2 regions of the Paenibacillus sp. V4I7 genome follow, and region 2 is predicted to be linked to the other one. Evidence: a T-box and tRNA genes for the amino acid it is inferred to sense, from the RefSeq annotation. Region 2 holds a T-box; the other holds one or more tRNA genes.
What was found. A T-box is a leader RNA that pairs with one kind of tRNA and senses whether it is charged. The one in region 2 lies ahead of ileS (isoleucine--tRNA ligase), so its partner is inferred to be a tRNA-Ile.

Region 1 (10,823 bases), 2.5 Mb from region 2:
CATCGACAACCCCTCGGTTTGAAATCCGAATTTCTGGAATAACGGGTAAGGCAATTAATGAGAATGTCATAAACGGGGCGTTCAACGGACAGCCAATTTGTTTCCACGCTTTCTCGAGCTCAGCAACCTCTTTAACGACTTCAAGCAATGATTTATCTGACATGAGGCCTGCGATGGTCATCGGTACTTGAGCCAGCACTTTACTGTTCTCTACAACAATCATACCGCCTCCCATTTTGACAAGCTCATTAGCAGCCAAAGCCATATCCTGTTCATTAATCCCCATAACAATTAGATTATGACTGTCATGCGCCACTGTAGATGCTACTGCACCCGCCTTCAATTGAAAGCCATGCGTAAAACCAAGTGAAATTTGACCCGTTCCACGGTGTCGCTCGATACAGGCGAGACGGATAATATCCTGCTCTACATCTGGTTGGATGATCCCTTCTTCAACACCTAGAGCTGCAGTCATTTTCTCTGTTCTTGCACTGTTTTCAATAATGCGGATGACATTGACTTGCGTCTTATCCTGATTACTTCGACTTACAAGCTTGAAGTCCTCTGCCGTAAGCTCGCGCTTAACGTTCATGGAATTACGGATGTGTTCGGGATAGACGAAATCGGGGAAATCAACCGTAAGCTTGCCATTATCAAAAACAACTTGACCGTCGGTAATGACCGTGGAAGGCTCGACCTTCTGTAAATCATCCAGTAATAAAATGTCAGCATATTTACCGGGAGTAATACTGCCCAAATCTTGCTCCATTTTAAAATAACGGGCCACATTAATCGTTACCATTTGAATCGCAGTTACAGGGTCGACACCCTCTTCGATTGCGCGGCAAACCACATGATTGAGATGCCCTTTCTCCACCAACGTTTGCGGACTTACATCATCCGTGACGAGCGAAATATTGGCCGTGTTGACCTTATCTTCGGTTACCACCTTAATGACCTCTTTGACATCATGCCAGGCCGAACCTTCACGAATCATAAGGTGCATCCCCATGCGGACTTTGTGAAGACCTTGTTCCCTAGTTACGGTTTCATGATCAGATGTCACGCCCGATGCCATATAAGCCTGCAGCATACGATCATCATCACTCGGAAAATGTCCTGTGACCGTTTTACCACTCTTGATTGTTTCTTCAATCTCCCCGCACATTTTCGGATCACCGTAAACGACACCAGGAAAATTCATGACTTCGCCTAGTCCGACCACGTTGTCCCACTGCAATCCCTCTTTAATATCGGTTACTTCTAAGCTTGCACCTGCATCTTCCAAGCCGTTAGTCGCTGGTACGCAGGATGGGAAAGTCGTAAAAACTTTAAGAGGCAGCTGCTGCCCCTCTTCGTGCATCAGCCTTACACCTTCTGTTCCAAACACATTGGCAATTTCATGTGGGTCCATAAAAATCCCCGTTGTTCCTTTGGCTAATGCCGCTTTGGCAAACTCGGTAACGGAAAGCATAGTGCTTTCAACATGCATATGACCATCTAATAAGCCTGGAGACATATACTTCCCTGTGGCATCGATAATGACCGTTTGAGCCCCAATGGTATGGTCTGCATTCCCTACATAGGCAATTCTCCCAGCAGCAACAGCAACATCCATATGCTCAATTAATTCACCAGAATACACATTGACGAGTGTTCCATTCTTAATGACTACATCGGAAAATACTTCGCCTATTGCAACCTTAGCTAGCGTTCTGCTCACTTCAACTAGTTTATTTCTTTTATTTAGCATCATGGGTTTTGTACTCCTTTATGTATGTAAATTAATTAACCTATTCCGATCCGGTGACAAGCGTCACAACCCCTGAACATCGGTTCACATGCATTACTTGTATCACTTCTCCATTAAATTTACCATGAAAGAGGTTTATCTCAAGGGTTACATGCTACAGCAGAGGATTCCTCATTTCTATTTATTAAATTATACGGAGCTAATGTAATTCAGATGCAGGTTATCATCGAGGCATAGTTCTATGACATCACCGGTGATGGGGGCACTCCAAATTAAAATTTGAGTTCACAGAGTTCCTGTACAAACGAAAAAGACCACCCGAAGGTGATCTTTTTCTGTGAAGCGGGCGGCGGGAATCGAACCCGCGCGATCAGCTTGGAAGGCTGAAGTTCTACCATTAAACTACGCCCGCGTGTTTATCGGGACGACACGATTTGAACATGCGACCCCCTGCTCCCAAAGCAGGTGCTCTACCAAGCTGAGCTACGTCCCGAAAGTAATATGTATTTCTAATAAAAAATGGCGCGCCCTGAGAGATTCGAACTCCCGACCTTTTGATTCGTAGTCAAATACTCTATCCAGCTGAGCTAAGGGCGCTTAATTAAATGGAGCGGAAGACGGGGATCGAACCCGCGACCCTCGCCTTGGCAAGGCGATGCTCTACCGCTGAGCCACTTCCGCATGGGTACCTCCAGGAGTATGAATACTGCTGAGGATTTGATGCGCGTAGAGGGACTTGAACCCCCACGGTCGCCCGCTAGATCCTAAGTCTAGTGCGTCTGCCAATTCCGCCATACGCGCATGTTGTAAATAAGGCAATCTGAGAGACTTTAGTCTACGCCTAAAGATCCCTATATATGGTGAGTCATGTAGGATTCGAACCTACGACACCCTGATTAAAAGTCAGGTGCTCTACCAACTGAGCTAATGACTCAAGTGAAGAACTGGGGATCAAGGATTTGAACCTTGGCATGACGGAGTCAAAGTCCGTTGCCTTACCGCTTGGCTAATCCCCAACGTAGATTGGATGGAGGCTGATGGATTCGAACCACCGAACTCGAAGAGAGCAGATTTACAGTCTGCCGTGTTTAGCCACTTCACTAAGCCTCCACATATAAAGCCTTACCGAGCCCAAAAAAAGTATTAGCGTTGCTATAAAGCTTATCTTCACTTTTTTGGGAATTGTGGTGCCGTCGAGAGGACTTGAACCCCCAACCTACTGATTACAAGTCAGTTGCTCTACCAGTTGAGCTACAACGGCATATTCATTCATAAAAAATGGCGGAGCTGACGGGATTCGAACCCGCGGTCTCCTGCGTGACAGGCAGGCATGTTAGGCCACTACACCACAGCTCCACACTATGAAAACAACACTCAGTAAAGAGTTTGGTTGCGGGGGCAGGATTTGAACCTGCGGCCTTCGGGTTATGAGCCCGACGAGCTACCGGGCTGCTCCACCCCGCGACATGACTAGCCAGATATTAAAATATGGTGGAGGCTGACGGGATCGAACCGCCGACCCTCTGCTTGTAAGGCAGATGCTCTCCCAGCTGAGCTAAGCCTCCATGGGATATGAAGATTATTGGTGACCCGTAGGGGACTCGAACCCCTGTTACCTCCGTGAAAGGGAGGTGTCTTAACCACTTGACCAACGGGCCAAACTTAAAAAATTTACCTACGGAGAGAGAGGGATTCGAACCCTCGCACCACTTACGCAGTCTAACCCCTTAGCAGAGGGTCCCCTTATAGCCACTTGGGTATCTCTCCAATTTATCAGTAGCGGCAGAGGGGCTCGAACCCCCGACCTTACGGGTATGAACCGTACGCTCTAGCCAGCTGAGCTACGCCGCCATATTGTCTTTCCTTTATCTAAAGAAACGGAGAAGGAGGGATTCGAACCCTCGAGACGCTTGTGACGCCTACACGATTTCCAATCGTGCTCCTTCGGCCGCTCGGACACTTCTCCACGAATGTGTTTATTGGGGCCCCCAAAAAGTAATAGGAATATGCTACAAAGCATCACTTCACTTCTTGGGGGTTTGACTCCCCGAACAGGACTCGAACCTGTGACAACTCGATTAACAGTCGAGTGCTCTACCAACTGAGCTATCAGGGAAAATGGTGGAGCCAAGCGGGATCGAACCGCTGACCTCCTGCTTGCAAGGCAGGCGCTCTCCCAGCTGAGCTATGGCCCCATATTAGTGAGACTGATTTCATCAAAGATCCCTATATTACCCCAAAAAATTTCCGTGGACCCCGATACTAACTATGAAGTTAATTGGTGGGCCCTAGTGGACTCGAACCACCGACCTCACCCTTATCAGGGGTGCGCTCTAACCAGCTGAGCTAAGGGCCCTAATGTGTAAAACAGTGTACAGGGCGGCAAAAAAAATACCCACTAGGGGTATTCTGCTTGGCAACGTTCTACTCTCCCAGAACCCTGCGGTTCAAGTACCATCGACGCTGGAGGGCTTAACGGTCGTGTTCGAGATGGGAACGCGTGGGTCCCCTCCGCCATCATCACCAAACAGTCAAAGCGTGGTTTGCGCCTTGAAAACTAGATACGAAACTTGCGTAAAGTTAGAATTTTAGGTTTATTGGTTAAGCCCTCGACCGATTAGTATTCGTCAGCTGCATGCATTGCTGCACTTCCACCTCGAACCTATCAACCTCGTCGTCTACAAGGGGTCTTACATACTGGGAAATCTCATCTTGAGGGGGGCTTCGCGCTTAGATGCTTTCAGCGCTTATCCCCTCCGTACATAGCTACCCAGCGATGCCTCTGGCGAGACAACTGGTACACCAGCGGTACGTCCATCCCGGTCCTCTCGTACTAAGGACAGCTCCTCTCAAATTTCCTACGCCCGCGACAGATAGGGACCGAACTGTCTCACGACGTTCTGAACCCAGCTCGCGTACCGCTTTAATGGGCGAACAGCCCAACCCTTGGGACCTACTTCAGCCCCAGGATGCGATGAGCCGACATCGAGGTGCCAAACCTCCCCGTCGATGTGGACTCTTGGGGGAGATAAGCCTGTTATCCCCAGGGTAGCTTTTATCCGTTGAGCGATGGCCCTTCCATTCGGTACCACCGGATCACTAAGTCCGACTTTCGTCCCTGCTCGACTTGTAGGTCTCGCAGTCAAGCTCCCTTATGCCTTTGCACTCTGCGAATGATTTCCAACCATTCTGAGGGAACCTTTAAACGCCTCCGTTACATTTTAGGAGGCGACCGCCCCAGTCAAACTGCCCACCTGACACTGTCCCCATACCGGATCACGGTACCAGGTTAGAACTCCGATACGATCAGGGTGGTATCCCAACGATGCCTCCACCCAAGCTGGCGCTCAGGCTTCAAAGGCTCCCACCTATCCTGTACAGATCGTACCAAAGTCCAATATCAAGCTGCAGTAAAGCTCCATGGGGTCTTTCCGTCTTGTCGCGGGTAACCTGCATCTTCACAGGTATTAAAATTTCACCGGATCTCTCGTTGAGACAGCGCCCAAGTCGTTACGCCATTCGTGCGGGTCAGAATTTACCTGACAAGGAATTTCGCTACCTTAGGACCGTTATAGTTACGGCCGCCGTTTACTGGGGCTTCAATTCATAGCTTCGGAACCGAGGTCCCTAACCACTCCTCTTAACCTTCCAGCACCGGGCAGGCGTCAGCCCGTATACTTCGCCTTGCGGCTTCGCACAGACCTGTGTTTTTGCTAAACAGTCGCTTGGGCCTTTTCACTGCGGCCCCCTCGGGCTATTCACCCTACCGAGGCACCCCTTCTCCCGAAGTTACGGGGTCATTTTGCCGAGTTCCTTAACGAGAGTTCTTCCGCGCGCCTTAGAATTCTCTTCTCACCCACCTGTGTCGGTTTGCGGTACGGGCACCTTCGCCTGGCTAGAAGCTTTTCTTGGCAGTGTGAACTCATGACCTTCGGTACTTAAATTTCCCTCCCCATCACAGCCCAGCCTTACGATGTGCGGATTTGCCTACACATCAGCCTCACTGCTTGGACGAGCATCCATCAGCTCGCGTCACTATCCTTCTGCGTCACTCCATCGCTCATAACGGCTACGGTGGTACAGGAATTTCCACCTGTTGTCCATCGACTACGCCTTTCGGCCTCGCCTTAGGTCCCGACTTACCCTGAGCGGACGAGCCTTCCTCAGGAACCCTTAGGTTTTCGGCGGATCAGATTCTCACTGATCTTTTCGTTACTTATACCGGCATTCTCACTTGTATGCGCTCCACCTGTCCTTACGGTCAGAATTCAACGTACATACAACGCTCCCCTACCCATGCACTAAAGTGCAAGCCATAGCTTCGGTGGCGTGTTTAGCCCCGTTACATTTTCGGCGCAGAGTCACTCGACCAGTGAGCTATTACGCACTCTTTCAATGGTGGCTGCTTCTAAGCCAACATCCTGGTTGTCTGTGCAACTCCACATCCTTTCCCACTTAACACACACTTGGGGACCTTAGCTGATGGTCTGGGCTGTTTCCCTTTTGACAATGGATCTTAGCACTCACTGTCTGACTCCCGGATTTAAGTTTGTGGCATTCAGAGTTTGACTGGACTTGGTAACCCTTGGCGGGCCCCGCACCCAATCAGTGCTTTACCTCCACAACTCAACATCCGAGGCTAGCCCTAAAGCTATTTCGGGGAGAACCAGCTATCTCCGAGTTCGATTGGAATTTCTCCGCTACCCCCACCTCATCCCCGCATTTTTCAACATGCGTGGGTTCGGGCCTCCAGTGAGTGTTACCTCACCTTCACCCTGGACAGGGGTAGATCACACGGTTTCGGGTCTACGTCCACGTACTAAAGCGCCCTATTCAGACTCGCTTTCGCTGCGGCTCCGTCTTTTCAACTTAACCTCGCACGGGAACGTAACTCGCCGGTTCATTCTACAAAAGGCACGCCATCACCCATATAGAGGGCTCTGACTTCTTGTAAGCACACGGTTTCAGGTTCTTTTTCACTCCGCTTCCGCGGTGCTTTTCACCTTTCCCTCACGGTACTGCTTCACTATCGGTCACTAGGGAGTATTTAGCCTTGGCAGATGGTCCTGCCGGATTCCGACGGGGTTTCACGTGACCCGCCGTACTCAGGATACCTCTAGGGGTTTCGTTCGATTTTGGCTACAGGGCTTTTACCTTCTATGCCGGACCTTTCCAGATCACTTCGCCTACCGAACTAACCCCACAACGAGGTCCTACAACCCCAAGGAGCAAGCTCCTTGGTTTGGGCTATTCCGCTTTCGCTCGCCGCTACTGACGGAATCACTTTTGTTTTCTTTTCCTCCAGGTACTTAGATGTTTCAGTTCCCTGGGTATGCCTCCAATGCAGCTATGTATTCACTGCATGGTAACTGCGCATTACCACAGCTGGGTTCCCCCATTCGGACATCCCCGGATCAAAGCCTGCTTACGGCTCCCCGAGGCATTTCGTCGTTCGCCACGTCCTTCTTCGGCTCCTAGTGCCTAGGCATCCTCCGTGTGCTCTTTCTAGCTTAACCATTTATAGGGATCTTTAGCGTTAGCTAAAGTCTCTCCTAAGCTGAAAAAACTTTAAAGATTTTTGCAAGATTCGTTAGAATCAAGCAACCTAAGTTCTTACTTTACGTTTTGTTTCGTTATCTAGTTTTCAAGGAACAACTGTAATGCTTTTGAAAGATTGCTCTTTCAAAACTGAACACGAGTGAATAAGCGATTTGTGTGAACAATGAGAGACTTTGATCTACGATCAAAGATCCCTATATATCACTTGACTGATCTTATCAAGACCGAGTCTCCATAGAAAGGAGGTGATCCAGCCGCACCTTCCGATACGGCTACCTTGTTACGACTTCACCCCAATCATCTACCCCACCTTCGGCGGCTGGCTCCCTTGCGGGTTACCCCACCGACTTCGGGTGTTGTAAACTCTCGTGGTGTGACGGGCGGTGTGTACAAGACCCGGGAACGTATTCACCGCGGCATGCTGATCCGCGATTACTAGCAATTCCGACTTCATGCAGGCGAGTTGCAGCCTGCAATCCGAACTGAGATCGGCTTATAAGGATTGGCTCCACCTCGCGGCTTCGCTTCCCGTTGTACCGACCATTGTAGTACGTGTGTAGCCCAGGTCATAAGGGGCATGATGATTTGACGTCATCCCCACCTTCCTCCGGTTTGTCACCGGCAGTCATCTTAGAGTGCCCACCCACAGTGCTGGCAACTAAGATCAAGGGTTGCGCTCGTTGCGGGACTTAACCCAACATCTCACGACACGAGCTGACGACAACCATGCACCACCTGTCTCCAATGCTCCGAAGAGGGCACCTATCTCTAGGTGTTACATCGGGATGTCAAGACCTGGTAAGGTTCTTCGCGTTGCTTCGAATTAAACCACATACTCCACTGCTTGTGCGGGTCCCCGTCAATTCCTTTGAGTTTCACTCTTGCGAGCGTACTCCCCAGGCGGCATACTTACTGTGTTAACTTCGGCACCGAGGAATCGAATCCCCAACACCTAGTATGCATCGTTTACGGCGTGGACTACCAGGGTATCTAATCCTGTTTGCTCCCCACGCTTTCGCGCCTCAGCGTCAGTTATAGGCCAGAAAGTCGCCTTCGCCACTGGTGTTCCTCCACATCTCTACGCATTTCACCGCTACACGTGGAATTCCACTTTCCTCTCCTACACTCAAGTCAACCAGTTTTGGATGCGAACCGGGGTTGAGCCCCGGGCTTAAACACCCAACTTAATTGACCGCCTGCGCGCGCTTTACGCCCAATAATTCCGGACAACGCTTGCCCCCTACGTATTACCGCGGCTGCTGGCACGTAGTTAGCCGGGGCTTTCTTCTCCTATACCGTCACACAAAGAGCAGTTACTCTCCTTGCTGTTCGTCTAGGGCAACAGAGCTTTACGATCCGAAAACCTTCATCACTCACGCGGCGTTGCTCCGTCAGACTTGCGTCCATTGCGGAAGATTCCCTACTGCTGCCTCCCGTAGGAGTCTGGGCCGTGTCTCAGTCCCAGTGTGGCCGTTCACCCTCTCAGGTCGGCTACGCATCGTCGCCTTGGTAGGCCGTTACCCTACCAACTAGCTAATGCGCCGCAGGCCCATCTATAAGCCACAGATTGCTCCGTGTTTCATAATTCTCTCATGCGAGAAAACCAATTATCCGGTCTTAGCTATCGTTTCCGATAGTTATCCCAGTCTTATAGGCAGGTTACCTACGTGTTACTCACCCGTCCGCCGCTAACTTATCCCGAAGGATAAATCCGCTCGACTTGCATGTATTAGGCACGCCGCCAGCGTTCGTCCTGAGCCAGGATCAAACTCTCCATAATAGTGGACAATTGCTTGTCCGTATATCTGAAAGCTGAAATGCTCATTGACTTGCTAGCGAGATTTTGCAATCTCTTTTTGAACGATTTCTCGTTCGTGCTTACTCACTCGTTGTTCAGTTTTCAAAGATCAATTTCTTTCGTTCACTGCCGTGTTACCGAAGCAGCGAGAAGTAATATACCATACTGATTTTTATTTTGCAACTAGTTTTTTTCTAGTTACTTTCACCAGCCTGTCTTGCGGCCGGAGTGATAATATAACATGGATTACAAACACATAGCAATGTTTTATTTTTCCAATTTCAAAAAAGTTTCTAAGGTTGATTCTAACCTACTCTTATAACATCTCCTTTATAATAAATCCTTATAACAAAAAAACACCTGCTGCTTAAGCACGTGTTCTTTATACTCACCTTTTAAAAGCAATCGTCAAACCGATTAATGTTTAGTAATCCGAAAACAAAGGCATTATAATTTTGTTCACTCGGCTGCTTTAGTTTCCATTATACGTTATGAACTACATAACTGTTGACAATGGCAGCTGCAAACGTTGCGCGATTGTTTCGAAAGAAGTGAAATAAAATACGAGCTTCCGGGGACTCTTCATCATATTGCGAAAAGTTAAAGAAATCGTCATCTCCCCATCCCTCACTACGGAGGCTTTCTATCGATTCTGCAATTATATGAGGGATGACCGGCTTTGTTATCGTTGTCATAGTCCCACTCCTCGGAGTATATTCAGATACCGTTTATTACCCGTTTTTGCCCACATCAGGAAACAATAGCGATTATTTATAATAACGGGATTATTGGATGGCAGGATCGGCTTCTTTTGATTGGCTTTCTTCAGCATGTTAAGATCACCTCCTTGCTTTCTTTCTTATGTATTTGTTATTCAACTGCATTTGTTACTCATTCTAACCAATCTATTAATCTATTAAACCTGAGATAATCTATTAATTTTGATCTGACCCAAATCTTGAAACAAAAAAGATGCAGCATTAAACTGCACCTCAAGACTCTATTCTTTAGTATTCCATTGTTATGATCGGAGTACCTACGGTTAGTCGCAACTTGCCAGTCGTAGACTCCTTATGCAAAGCTACCTGCAGATTCACCTCTTGGATACCACTCTTAACAAAAGAATGGAACTCCTTAGAAGCCAATGACGCACTTACCGTATTCTGATCCTTGTAGTTTTCTAAGATTTTGCCTTTAAAAGCTAGAGTTATAGCATTTACGATTTCCATGGAACTCATTTGACCAGACTGTTCTTGCCCATTTACATAACCTTGCACCATAACATTCCATTGGCCATTTATACCAAGCTTCTTCAATTGCTCGCCTGCTTGCTCCTGCCACTTAACCAACTCCGACCGTTCAGCTTCATGAGAAGCGTCTAATCGCAAGACGACATAGCAGGCATTTTGTCCCTGTGGACTTGCAACTGTTACGGTGACGACCGCTCCGGGCACAACCTCAGATTTGGCTGTATAGGTCGGATGTGAATTGGATTCACTCAACACTTCTGCCTGAGGAATTCCAAAAGCGTGGGACAGTTTCTTCCCAGTTTGCAGCATATCCTGAGCCACACCACTGCACGTTCCGTAATAGCCTGTATACTTGAAGGTTATTTGATTCTCACTCGTCATGTACGGCTTAACTGTATTCAATAAATGGAGTGCTTCTTGCTCACCTTGCGCATCGGCATGACGAACCCAACCAAAAATAATG
Region 2 (10,823 bases):
AAACGTCAAGTTCTCAACCTATGCTGTACCGATGATTATAGGTGAGATTCGCCGCTACTTACGAGATAATAACCCGATTCGCGTTTCTCGTTCCTTAAGAGATATTGCTTACAAAGCTTTGCAAGTCAGAGACAGCTTGACGAATCAGAATTCACGCGAGCCTACGATCTACGAAATCTCCGAGGCCCTTAATGTGCCTAAGGAGGATGTCGTATTCGCGCTTGATGCCATTCAAGACCCGGTATCGTTATTCGAACCGATTTATCATGATGGCGGAGATCCCATCTATGTCATGGACCAGATCAGTGATGAGCGCAATAAGGACATGTCTTGGATTGAAGGAATTGCTCTTCGCGAAGCTATGCGTAAACTAAATGCTAGGGAGAAGATGATTCTCTCCATGCGCTTTTTTGAAGGGAAAACGCAGATGGAGGTTGCCGATGAGATTGGCATTTCCCAAGCGCAGGTTTCTAGGCTTGAGAAATCGGCCATCTGTCAGATGCAGAAACATGTGAAATCGTAATTAACATAAAGACTGGATCGGCTGAGACAAGCCGTGAAGGTCTTTTTTTGGTTTTCAGGACATTTTGCCCACACCGCACATATACTAGTACAAAATCAGTTAAAAATCCTAATGAGATTCGTGGTGAATAGCCTCATGAAAATATCTGATTTCCAGACGAAAGATGTAATCAATATTGTCGATGGTAAAAAGCTCGGGCAAATCAGTGATTTGGAGCTTGATCTGCGTCAGGGCCGTATCGAATCGATTGTTGTACCTAATCAAAGCCGATTTTTCGGGTTGTTCGGTACAGGGACAGATGTCATTATACCTTGGAAGCATATTGTGAAAATTGGTGCCGATGTCGTTCTTGTGAAATTAGAAGATGTCCGGCCTTATCGTCAAGCGGATGATAACGAAGGTGTTTATGAGTTCAATCAGCAATTCCGTAATTGACGGAAGGCACACGAGCCAAGGCTGCTGCTTCATGGGCAGGCGAAGCAAACATCGTGTGTCTTTTTATTTTGTGCTAAAGTAAAAGGAGTAAAGATCCAAGTGTGGGGAGAGAGACAACCGTGGAACCATTTGTGAAACAAGGGAAAGAAGATGGGCCAGTCCTATTTACGATAGCAAACTGGATGGAGCAATATAGTGAATTGACTGTTGGTTTTACGTCCCGCCATGGAGGAGTGAGTCAGGGATCCTATTCAACGCTTAATTGCGGACTGCATGTGAATGATGTACCAGAGCATGTGGTGAGGAATCGTGAGTTGATCGCTGAGGCCGTAGGACAGCCGTTTGAAGCATTCACATATGCAGAACAGGTACATAGTAACGAAGTCACTGTAGTAAGTCTACAGGAAAAGGGAATGGGCAGAGCATCAAGGGAAACGGCTATTCAAGCGAAAGACGGATTCATTACTAATGAGAAAGGGATCGTTCTATGTGCGCAATTTGCAGATTGTGTACCGTTATTTTTCTACGATCCTGTTAAGCGTGTTGCCGGGCTTGCTCATGCAGGTTGGAAAGGCACAGTGTTAAACATTTCCATGGCTACTATATCCTTAATGACACATACTTTTGGTAGTCAGGCCACAGACATTCGCGCGGCAATAGGTCCATCCATAAGAGCCTGCTGCTATGAGGTTGATGAGACTGTAGCTAATCGTGTGAACCATGTACTTACCGATATCGAAGCATCATCAGAAGAGCATCAAGCTGTTATGGTCGACAAAGGAAATGGCAAGTATATGCTGAATTTGCAAGAATTGAACCGAAAATTGTTACTTCAAGCAGGAATTTTGTCGTCCCATATCGAAGTATCACAGTTATGTACGAGTTGTAGCACTGATCTCTTTTTTTCACATCGAAAAGAAGGCGGTTCTACAGGTAGAATGATTGCTTGGATGGGTCTTCTTTGAGGAGATTGGTGCAAGCGAAGTGTTGAATTGAGGTGTCTGCATAAGTGAGTTTACTGGCCCGTAAAGATGAGGTTGAAGCCCGTGTCGACGCAGCATGTAAGCGGTCTGGACGGAAAGAGAACGATGTTAAGATTATTGCTGTAACGAAATATGTTTCCTTAGAGACGACCAAAAGCGTATTGGATGCAGGACTTCTGCATATTGGTGAGAATCGATGGCAGGATGTAAAGCCGAAGTGGGAAGCGCTCCACGAACGGGGAACATGGCATTTCATTGGACATTTGCAAACGAATAAAGTAAAAGATGTCATTGGCAAATTCGCCTACATTCACTCGTTGGATCGGATATCTCTGGCCAAAGAACTGGACAAGCAGGCTGCAGCTTTGGGAATTGAAGTAAATTGTTTATTGCAAGTGAACGTTTCCGGGGAAGAGTCAAAGTATGGCATTGCACCTGAGCATTTCTTCGATTTTGCTACAGAAGTTAGTAGGCTAAAACATATACATATCACAGGTTTGATGACCATGGCTCCTTACGAGATGGAGGCCAATGCAACAAGACCTGTCTTCCGTGGATTGAGAGAATTGCGAGACCGTCTGAATGAACGGAAAATTTTCCCGTACGAGATTACGGAGTTATCCATGGGTATGTCTGGAGACTTTGAAGTAGCGATTGAAGAAGGTGCAACTTGGGTTCGTTTGGGTACTGTTTTGGTAGGGAAAGAACTTTAGTTAACCTGATTTAAGAACATGATAAGGAGGGAACTATAGTGGGTGTTTATAACCGATTTATGAATTTTCTTGGGCTGCAAGAAGAGGAAGAGGTTGTTGAGCGGGAGCGTATTGTGGAAGCAACAGAAGAACCTGAAACCAATCCTTATGAATTACGTAATAAAAATAAGGCTAATGTCGTCAGCATTCATTCACAGAAAAATGCACGTGTCGTGCTAAGTGAACCTCGAACCTATGAAGAAACACAAGACATCGCAGATCATCTTCGTTCCCGAAGAGCCGTGATCGTCAACTTACAGCGAGTTCGTGGCGATCAAGCCATACGTATCGTAGATTTCTTAAGCGGGACGGTATATGCTTTGAATGGGTCTATTTCCAAACTGGGACCGAATATCTTTCTGTGTACACCAGATTCAGTTGATATTCATGGTCACATCTCCGAAATGATGGGTGAGGAATAGGTTCATATCCTAACACAGAGGTGGATGCTTACGTGAATTACGTTCACTATTATCTTAGTATTTTGATGGAAATTTATTATTTCATGATTATTGGCTATTTAATTCTTTCTTGGTTTCCTAGCGCACGTGAGAGCTTCGTCGGAGGACTTCTTGGGAAATTGGTTGAACCGTATTTAAGCCCTTTCCGGAAAATTATTCCTAGCATAGGGTTTATTGATCTTTCGCCAATTGTGGCCTTAATCGCACTGCGATTTGTGGTTATGGGGATTATGGCTGTGCTCGATTTCATTGTGGGGTTGTTCTAACATTGCCAAAAGAACTCTATGGTCATTTTCATTCGGATGAACATCATTTTGTTGACAAAGCCTGGGATTGGGTGGAGCGGGCTGCTGAGCAGCATGCTGTGAAGCTAACAGATTTTCTGGACCCCAGACAAGCTTTTATACTGACATCACTCGTTAACCGTCACCCTGATGTCCATTGTCGGTTAGATGGTGGCTACTCGGCAGCCGAACGAAGAAGGGCTCTGATTGCCCCTGATTACCGATCTTTGGATGGGGAAGATATGGCGATGGCGGTCTTGTCGGTTTCTTCCGGAGACGGCAAATTTTTAACATTAGAACATGGAGATTACATGGGCGCCATTCTTGGACTCGGCATGAAGCGAGACAAGGTTGGCGATATTCATGTTATAGAGGGCGGCTGCCATTGTCTGGTTACCCAGGATGCTGCAGATTACCTGCATTTGAATTTGTCCCAGGTACATAGGGTTCATGTACAAACAGAACTGCTGTCGTTAGATAAGCTGGAACTCGCTCAAGTACAATTGGACGAGCTGAACCTGTCTGTTGCATCTATGCGTATGGACGGGATTGTGAGCGATGTATTCAGGCTTAGCCGAGCTAAAATATTGGTTCCCATTCAAGCTGGCCGCTGCCGCGTCAATTGGAAGCTGGAGGAAGATCCTAGTAAGCCTCTTAAAGAAGGGGATATGGTGTCTTTGCAAGGATTTGGTAGATTCAAGGTGCTTGAAGTGGAAGGCGTAACGAAAAAAGGGCGAATTCGTGTGAAGATCGGCAAATTTGCATGAACGTGGATAATTTATCCACGAACTTTGCAGGAATTGCTTATTTTCTGTCGAACTGATCAGTATAGATGTGGGTTCAAACTAGCTTTCTTGGAAGAAAGCTCAGCTTATGCTTACGAAGTCAGTTTTGCTGCGCAAAACGCTAAGGAGGGGCACTAATGCCATTAACACCGCTAGACATACATAATAAGGAGTTTTCTCGCTCGTTCCGCGGTTATGATGAAGATCAAGTGAATGAATTCCTGGATCAAGTTATTAAGGATTACGAGGCATTGATTCGTGAGAATAAAGACTTGCACAATCAAACGGTGACACTGCAGGAACGTTTGGACCATTTCACGAATATTGAGGAATCACTTAGTAAAACAATTATTGTTGCTCAAGAAGCTGCGGATGAAGTGAGAAGCAACGCCAAGAAAGAAGCACAGCTGATCTTGAAGGAAGCTGAGAAGAATGCAGATCGAATTATTAATGAATCCTTGACACGTTCACGCAAGGTTGCTTTGGAGATTGAAGAGTTGAAAAAACAAGCCTCCATTTATCGCACACGCTTCCGGACGCTGCTTGAAGCACAATTAGAGCTGCTCAACACGGAAGGCTGGCAAAGTATGCAGTTTGAAAATAAAGAAGAGTAGGAATCAATGATTAGGTGGCTGTCATATTGACTATGCCTAACGAATTGGTTATACTCCTGTTAAATGTATCTCAGTAAAGCTATGACTGGAACGAGTAGGTCGAATGAGCAGTGTCAGCGAATTAGGGTATTGGTGTGAGCCTAATCTCTGCAGCGTACCGAATATCCCCCAGGAGCGTCTCTTGAAGCGAGTAGAGAGAAACGGGTCATGCCGTTACACATGATCGAGTGATTAAGCTTGTGTTCGATACGCCGGAAGGTGTATGTTCATTTTGCTTGTTAACGAGGGTGGTACCGCGAGCTAAAGTTTCTCGTCCCTTTTGGGGATGAGAGGCTTTTTTTGTTTTTTTTGACAACATAAAGTTTGAGGCAGGAATGGAGAGGTTAGCATGGATTATGGCAAAACATTAAATTTACTACAAACGGAATTTCCGATGAGAGGCAATTTGCCGCAAGCGGAACCGAAAATGCAAGAGCATTGGGAAGCTGAGGACATCTATGCCAAAGTGCAGGAGAGTCGTAGTGGCAGAACCAAATTTATTCTTCATGACGGGCCTCCGTACGCGAACGGAGATATTCATATCGGGCATGCGCTCAACAAGGTATTAAAAGATATCATCGTACGATTCAAAACGCTGCAAGGCTTCGATGCACCTTATGTTCCAGGTTGGGATACACATGGCTTGCCGATTGAGCAAGTCATTACGAATAGCGGTAAAGTTGATCGTAAAAAAATGACCGTCCCTGAGTTCCGTGAATATTGCAAAGAGTACGCTCTTCAGTCTGTTGAGAAACAGAAGAGCCAATTCCAGCGTCTGGGTATCCGCGGTGACTGGAAGAATCCGTATATCACACTGCAGCCGAATTATGAAGCTCAGCAAATTCGAGTATTCGGTAAAATGGTGCAAAAAGGCTTTGTCTACAAAGGTTTGAAGCCTGTCTATTGGTCCCCATCTTCCGAAAGTGCACTTGCAGAAGCTGAGATTGAGTACAAAGAAAAAACGTCCACTTCCATTTATGTGGCGTTCCCTGTTAAAGACGGCAAAGGCAAGCTGCCAGAGGATGCCGCTATTGTGATCTGGACGACAACGGCATGGACACTGCCTGCCAATCTGGGCATTTCACTTCACCCTGAGTTTGACTATGCTGTTGTTCAAGCCAATGGGAAAAAATATGTACTTGCACAGGGCTTGCTTGCAGCAGCAGCTAAGGAAATTGGCTGGGCCGATTACGAAGTATTGTCGACAGTAAAAGGCAGCGAGCTCGAGTTCGTTACGTGTCAGCATCCTTTCTATGACCGTGAATCGCTTGTTATGGTTGGGGAACATGTGACACTAGAAGCAGGTACTGGATGTGTACACACAGCTCCTGGACACGGGGAAGACGATTTCGCGATTGGACAACGTTATAACATCGGAGTGCTATGTCCTGTGGATGATCAAGGGCATTTCACCGCTGAAGCACCGGGCTTCGAAGGCATGTTCTACGAAAAAGGCGGCAAGTTGATTATCGAAAAGCTGCAGGAATCAGGTCTATTGCTTAAAGCTGGAGAAATTCAGCATCAATATGCCCATGATTGGCGCACGAAGAAGCCTGTTATTTATCGAGCAACAGAGCAGTGGTTCGCGTCTATCGATAAATTCAGACAAGAGATGCTGGATGAAATTAAGCAAGTGAAGTGGACACCGGAGTGGGGCGAAATCCGCCTGCATAACATGATTGCAGATCGTGGAGACTGGTGTATCTCGAGGCAGCGTGCATGGGGTGTGCCTATTCCGATCTTCTACTGCCGGAGCTGTAACGAACCGCTTGTTAATGAGCAAACCATTGAACATGTGGCTCAGTTATTTGAGCAAGAAGGCTCAAATGCTTGGTTTATCAAGGATGAGAAGGATCTCCTTCCTCAGGGAACTAGCTGCTCCAAATGTGGTCATGGTGAGTTCCGTAAGGAAACGGATATCATGGACGTATGGTTTGATTCTGGTTCTAGTCATGTGGCTGTTTTAGAATCCCGTCCTGAGCTGCAGTGGCCTGCGGATCTGTACTTGGAAGGTTCTGACCAGTACCGTGGTTGGTTTAACTCCTCCCTCATTACAGGTGTTGCCACAAGAGAGAAATCGCCTTATAAAGGCGTACTCAGCCATGGCTTTACGTTGGATGGAGAAGGACGGAAAATGTCCAAGTCGATCGGAAACACGATTGATCCGAATGTTGTATGTGGTAAGCTAGGTGCTGATATCCTGCGTCTGTGGGTATCTTCAGTCGATTATCAATCGGATCACCGGATCTCGGATAATATCTTGAACCAAACGACGGAAGTATACCGTAAAATTCGCAACACGATGCGGTTCTTGCTGGGTAACATGAGTCATTTCAATCCAGAAACAGATCGCGTAGCGACGGAGAGTTTGTCGGAACTCGATCGTTATGCGTTGATCCGTTTGAATCGTATGATTGAGAAAGTAGTGAAGGCTTATGAAGCGTATGAATTCCATGTCGTTTACCAAACAATTCATCATTTCTGCGCGGTTGAAATGAGCTCTTTCTACTTAGATATTATCAAGGATCGTTTGTATGCAAACGCGCCTCATGATCCTGCTCGGAAAGCTTCGCAGACCGTATTATATGCTTCCTTAACTGCGATTACGAAGCTGATCTCACCTATTCTTCCACATACAGCGGATGAAGTATGGAAGTACATTCCTGGTGTTGAACTCAGCAGTGTGCAGTTAGCAGAACTGCCGGAAGTCGATTCAAGTTTATACAAGGAAGAATTGGAAAATAAATGGAATAGCTTCTTGGATGTTAGAGATGAAGTTCTGAAAGCTCTCGAAGAGGCACGTAAAGAGAAGGTCATCGGTAACTCATTAGGAGCTGCTGTTCATCTATATCCGAATGAAGCTGCTTACGATTTACTTATGCAATTGGAGCAGTTGGATCAGTTGTTCATCGTGTCTGCTGTGAGCGTGCATAAACCTGGAACGGAGACTCCTGCTGGGGTATATCAATCGAAGGATGCGGCCATTGCTATCACGGTAGCTGAAGGCGAGAAGTGCGAGCGCTGCTGGATAGTGACTCCTGAGGTGGGGCAAAGTAAAGAACATCCGACACTATGTGCGAGATGTAATGACGTTGTTTCGGCTCATTACCACGAGTAAAGGAAGCAAACGAGCTTTCGCTTCATGCGAAGCTCGTTTGTCCTGTTTTTTCTAGAGCTGCTCATCCTCCGAATTGGAAAGGTTTTCTGGTTCGAGTAGAGGATCGCCCTCGCCGTTATGCATGTAATCACGGTAGGCCTTACCTCGAACAATGGTGACATGTTCACCATACAGGTCTGTCGCAACAAAGCTCTCGAAAGACTCAACATAACCTTCGTGTTCATCAGCTTCAATATACATTTCGTTGTAGCTTCCCACGTTCGGGTCTTCGGCAAAAGCTGGCGAATTGGAGGTGCCCCAACTTTCAACGATTTGCCAGGCATCTTCACCATCAAATTCGGTCTCATCGTCACGTTCGTCAAAGCTGGTTCGGCCAAAAGGTGGGTAGAGCAGTTGTTCTTCAACAGGTCTTCTGAATGATTGCTCAGGATCAGGAACGTGTTCTAAGCTGTAAATGGTAGTAGGGATAGCTTGAAGACGCTCAAAGGGAATCGGTTGTTTGCTGAACGCACATATACCATATTCTCCACTCTCCATGCGAGCTAAGGCTTCATTGACTTGATTTAAATGAAATTCAGCATGTTCGTTGAGTGAAATATCTTTTTCCCGTTCGTAAATTTCTGTGGCAATGTCTCCTGGATGATTATCATACATGGAGAGCTCTCCAGTACTATCTTTGAAAGAATTGGACAGGCCATAATTATCATTCGTGGCAAAATGTTTCTCAAGATAAAGCTTTTCCTCCAATAATTGCAGATATAATTCTCTTAATTGCTCCTCGGATAAATGGCTCATAGGTTATCGTACAGCTCCTTTCTAACAGCTGATGCCTACCGTTATAATGCCGAGTGACAGCTTTTTTTAGTGAGGTAATTCCTTGAAATTGAGGAACTTGTTTAAAGCTTACGAAAAGTTAATGCTTACGAAGTAAGTTTATGATGCAAGTTTTCTTACGAAAACTCTTAGGAGGAAAAGATAATGAAATATTATTTTTATGCGCTCATCGTTTTTATTTTGGATCAAGTATCCAAATGGTTTATTGTGAAACGAATTCCGCTTGGCGAGGAGCGTCCGGTGCTGGGTGATTTTTTCATCCTGACATCGCATCGCAATAGAGGCGCGGCATTTGGCATTTTGCAAAACCAAAGATGGTTTTTCATTGTGATAACGCTCATTGTTGTGATTGGTATTCTCTGGTACTTGCGCCGGACGATACGTGAAAGAAAAGTTTTGTTATCTTTTGCGCTTAGTCTACTGCTAGGAGGAGCAATCGGTAATTTCATTGATCGAGCTTTATTCGGTGAAGTTGTGGATTTCCTGCAGTTTACCTTTGATTTTAGCTTGTTCGGCAAAGCCATTTATTATATTTATCCGATTTTCAATTTAGCTGATTCGGCCATCGTAATCGGGGTAATCCTGATTTTCTTAGAATCGTTACTTACTTGGAGAAATGAAAAAAAAGGAGCAACGAATGAACACAAATCAGACCTCATCTGAGGCCGTGACAAATGATGTCGTCGAATGGACGGTTGAAGAGCAGTATGCCAGTGAACGTATTGATAAATTCATAACGGAAGCATTGGAAGAAGATGTGTCAAGAACACTCGTCCAGCAATGGGTCAAAGACGGGCATGTTAAAGTGAATGGGAAAACCACTAAACCAAACTATAAGTTGTCTGAACAAGATGTTATTTCTTTGCGAATTCCTGAACCTCAAGGTGTTGAGCTTGCTGCGGAAAACATTCCCCTGAATGTGGTATATGAAGACGCCGATGTCATCGTAATCAATAAACAGCGGGGACTTGTCGTTCATCCAGCGCCTGGCCATTACTCAGGTACATTGGTTAACGCATTGATGTACCATTGCAAGGATCTATCTGGCATCAACGGAGAACTGCGTCCTGGAATCGTACATCGCATTGATAAGGACACATCCGGTCTCATCATGTCAGCAAAGAACGACAAAGCACACGCTAGCTTAGCAGAACAGTTAAAGGCTCATACGGTCAATCGCAAATATATCGCCTTAGTACATGGGAATCTACAACATGATCAAGGTACCATAGACGCTCCGATAGGTCGCGATTCAAATGACCGCAAGATGTATACAGTAACGGAGAAAAACAGCAAGCATGCGGTAACTCATTTCGTAGTTATCGAACGCTTTGGTGATTTTACCTTGGTGGAGCTGAAGCTGGAAACAGGAAGAACCCATCAAATTCGTGTGCATATGAAATTCATTGGACACCCTCTTGTTGGGGACCCGATGTATGGCAAGAGCAAAGGGATGCTGATGGATGGCCAGGCGCTGCACGCTGCCATTCTGGGCTTTAAGCATCCGCGAACAGGGGAATGGTTGCAATTCGAAGCACCGATTCCAGTTGATATGGAAAACCTTCTGCAAACAATTCGAACATCCTAGGGTTCTTCAGAGTGGGAGAGGAGTGAATCACATGGAGCATCTGATTAATCCACAAGTGAAAGATATTCAAATTTCAGGCATACGCAAAATATCTAATCTCGTCAGCACCATTCCAGGCGCATTGACGTTAACGATTGGGCAGCCTGATTTCCCGACGCCGCGGCATATTATTGAGGCTGGACAGAGGGCATTGGATCAAAATAAAACGGTCTATACGCAAAATCCCGGACTATTGGAGCTGCGAGAAGCGGTATCCAGCTTTGTCCACACGAAGTACGGCCAACAATACCACGCGGCTGATGAAATAATCGTGACCGCTGGAGCGAGTCAAGCGGTTGACATTACGTTACGTACCATTCTTACACCTGGTGCGGAAGTTATTATTCCCGCACCTATTTACCCTGGGT

Region 1: it has a tRNA-Ile gene. The T-box ahead of ileS (isoleucine--tRNA ligase) is inferred to sense a tRNA for this amino acid. The anticodon was not compared.

Annotation. Positions count from the first base shown of each region.
Region 1 is NZ_JAUSZD010000002.1:6,342,879-6,353,701, forward strand. It holds gene ade (adenine deaminase) at 1-1,756, opposite strand, end outside; tRNA gene QFZ80_RS29720 (tRNA-Gly) at 2,095-2,165, opposite strand; tRNA gene QFZ80_RS29725 (tRNA-Pro) at 2,173-2,246, opposite strand; tRNA gene QFZ80_RS29730 (tRNA-Arg) at 2,274-2,350, opposite strand; tRNA gene QFZ80_RS29735 (tRNA-Gly) at 2,360-2,434, opposite strand; tRNA gene QFZ80_RS29740 (tRNA-Leu) at 2,475-2,554, opposite strand; tRNA gene QFZ80_RS29745 (tRNA-Lys) at 2,612-2,687, opposite strand; tRNA gene QFZ80_RS29750 (tRNA-Gln) at 2,698-2,769, opposite strand; tRNA gene QFZ80_RS29755 (tRNA-Tyr) at 2,782-2,863, opposite strand; tRNA gene QFZ80_RS29760 (tRNA-Thr) at 2,939-3,014, opposite strand; tRNA gene QFZ80_RS29765 (tRNA-Asp) at 3,033-3,109, opposite strand; tRNA gene QFZ80_RS29770 (tRNA-Met) at 3,141-3,217, opposite strand; tRNA gene QFZ80_RS29775 (tRNA-Val) at 3,243-3,318, opposite strand; tRNA gene QFZ80_RS29780 (tRNA-Glu) at 3,337-3,411, opposite strand; tRNA gene QFZ80_RS29785 (tRNA-Ser) at 3,432-3,520, opposite strand; tRNA gene QFZ80_RS29790 (tRNA-Met) at 3,531-3,604, opposite strand; tRNA gene QFZ80_RS29795 (tRNA-Ser) at 3,632-3,719, opposite strand; tRNA gene QFZ80_RS29800 (tRNA-Asn) at 3,797-3,869, opposite strand; tRNA gene QFZ80_RS29805 (tRNA-Ala) at 3,873-3,948, opposite strand; tRNA gene QFZ80_RS29810 (tRNA-Ile) at 4,033-4,109, opposite strand; rRNA gene rrf (5S ribosomal RNA) at 4,165-4,281, opposite strand; rRNA gene QFZ80_RS29820 (23S ribosomal RNA) at 4,351-7,269, opposite strand; rRNA gene QFZ80_RS29825 (16S ribosomal RNA) at 7,551-9,092, opposite strand; gene QFZ80_RS29830 (hypothetical protein) at 9,593-9,805, opposite strand; gene QFZ80_RS29835 (hypothetical protein) at 9,802-9,942, opposite strand; gene QFZ80_RS29840 (YwmB family TATA-box binding protein) at 10,118-10,823, opposite strand, start outside.
Region 2 is NZ_JAUSZD010000002.1:3,855,084-3,865,906, reverse strand. It holds gene sigG (RNA polymerase sporulation sigma factor SigG) at 1-523, shown strand, start outside; gene QFZ80_RS19095 (YlmC/YmxH family sporulation protein) at 659-958, shown strand; gene pgeF (peptidoglycan editing factor PgeF) at 1,078-1,923, shown strand; gene QFZ80_RS19085 (YggS family pyridoxal phosphate-dependent enzyme) at 1,968-2,654, shown strand; gene QFZ80_RS19080 (cell division protein SepF) at 2,693-3,115, shown strand; gene QFZ80_RS19075 (YggT family protein) at 3,181-3,420, shown strand; gene QFZ80_RS19070 (YlmH family RNA-binding protein) at 3,423-4,205, shown strand; gene QFZ80_RS19065 (DivIVA domain-containing protein) at 4,361-4,837, shown strand; T-box leader at 4,910-5,158, shown strand; gene ileS (isoleucine--tRNA ligase) at 5,226-7,994, shown strand; gene QFZ80_RS19055 (TraR/DksA C4-type zinc finger protein) at 8,046-8,789, opposite strand; gene lspA (signal peptidase II) at 8,973-9,491, shown strand; gene QFZ80_RS19045 (RluA family pseudouridine synthase) at 9,466-10,416, shown strand; gene QFZ80_RS19040 (aminotransferase A) at 10,448-10,823, shown strand, end outside.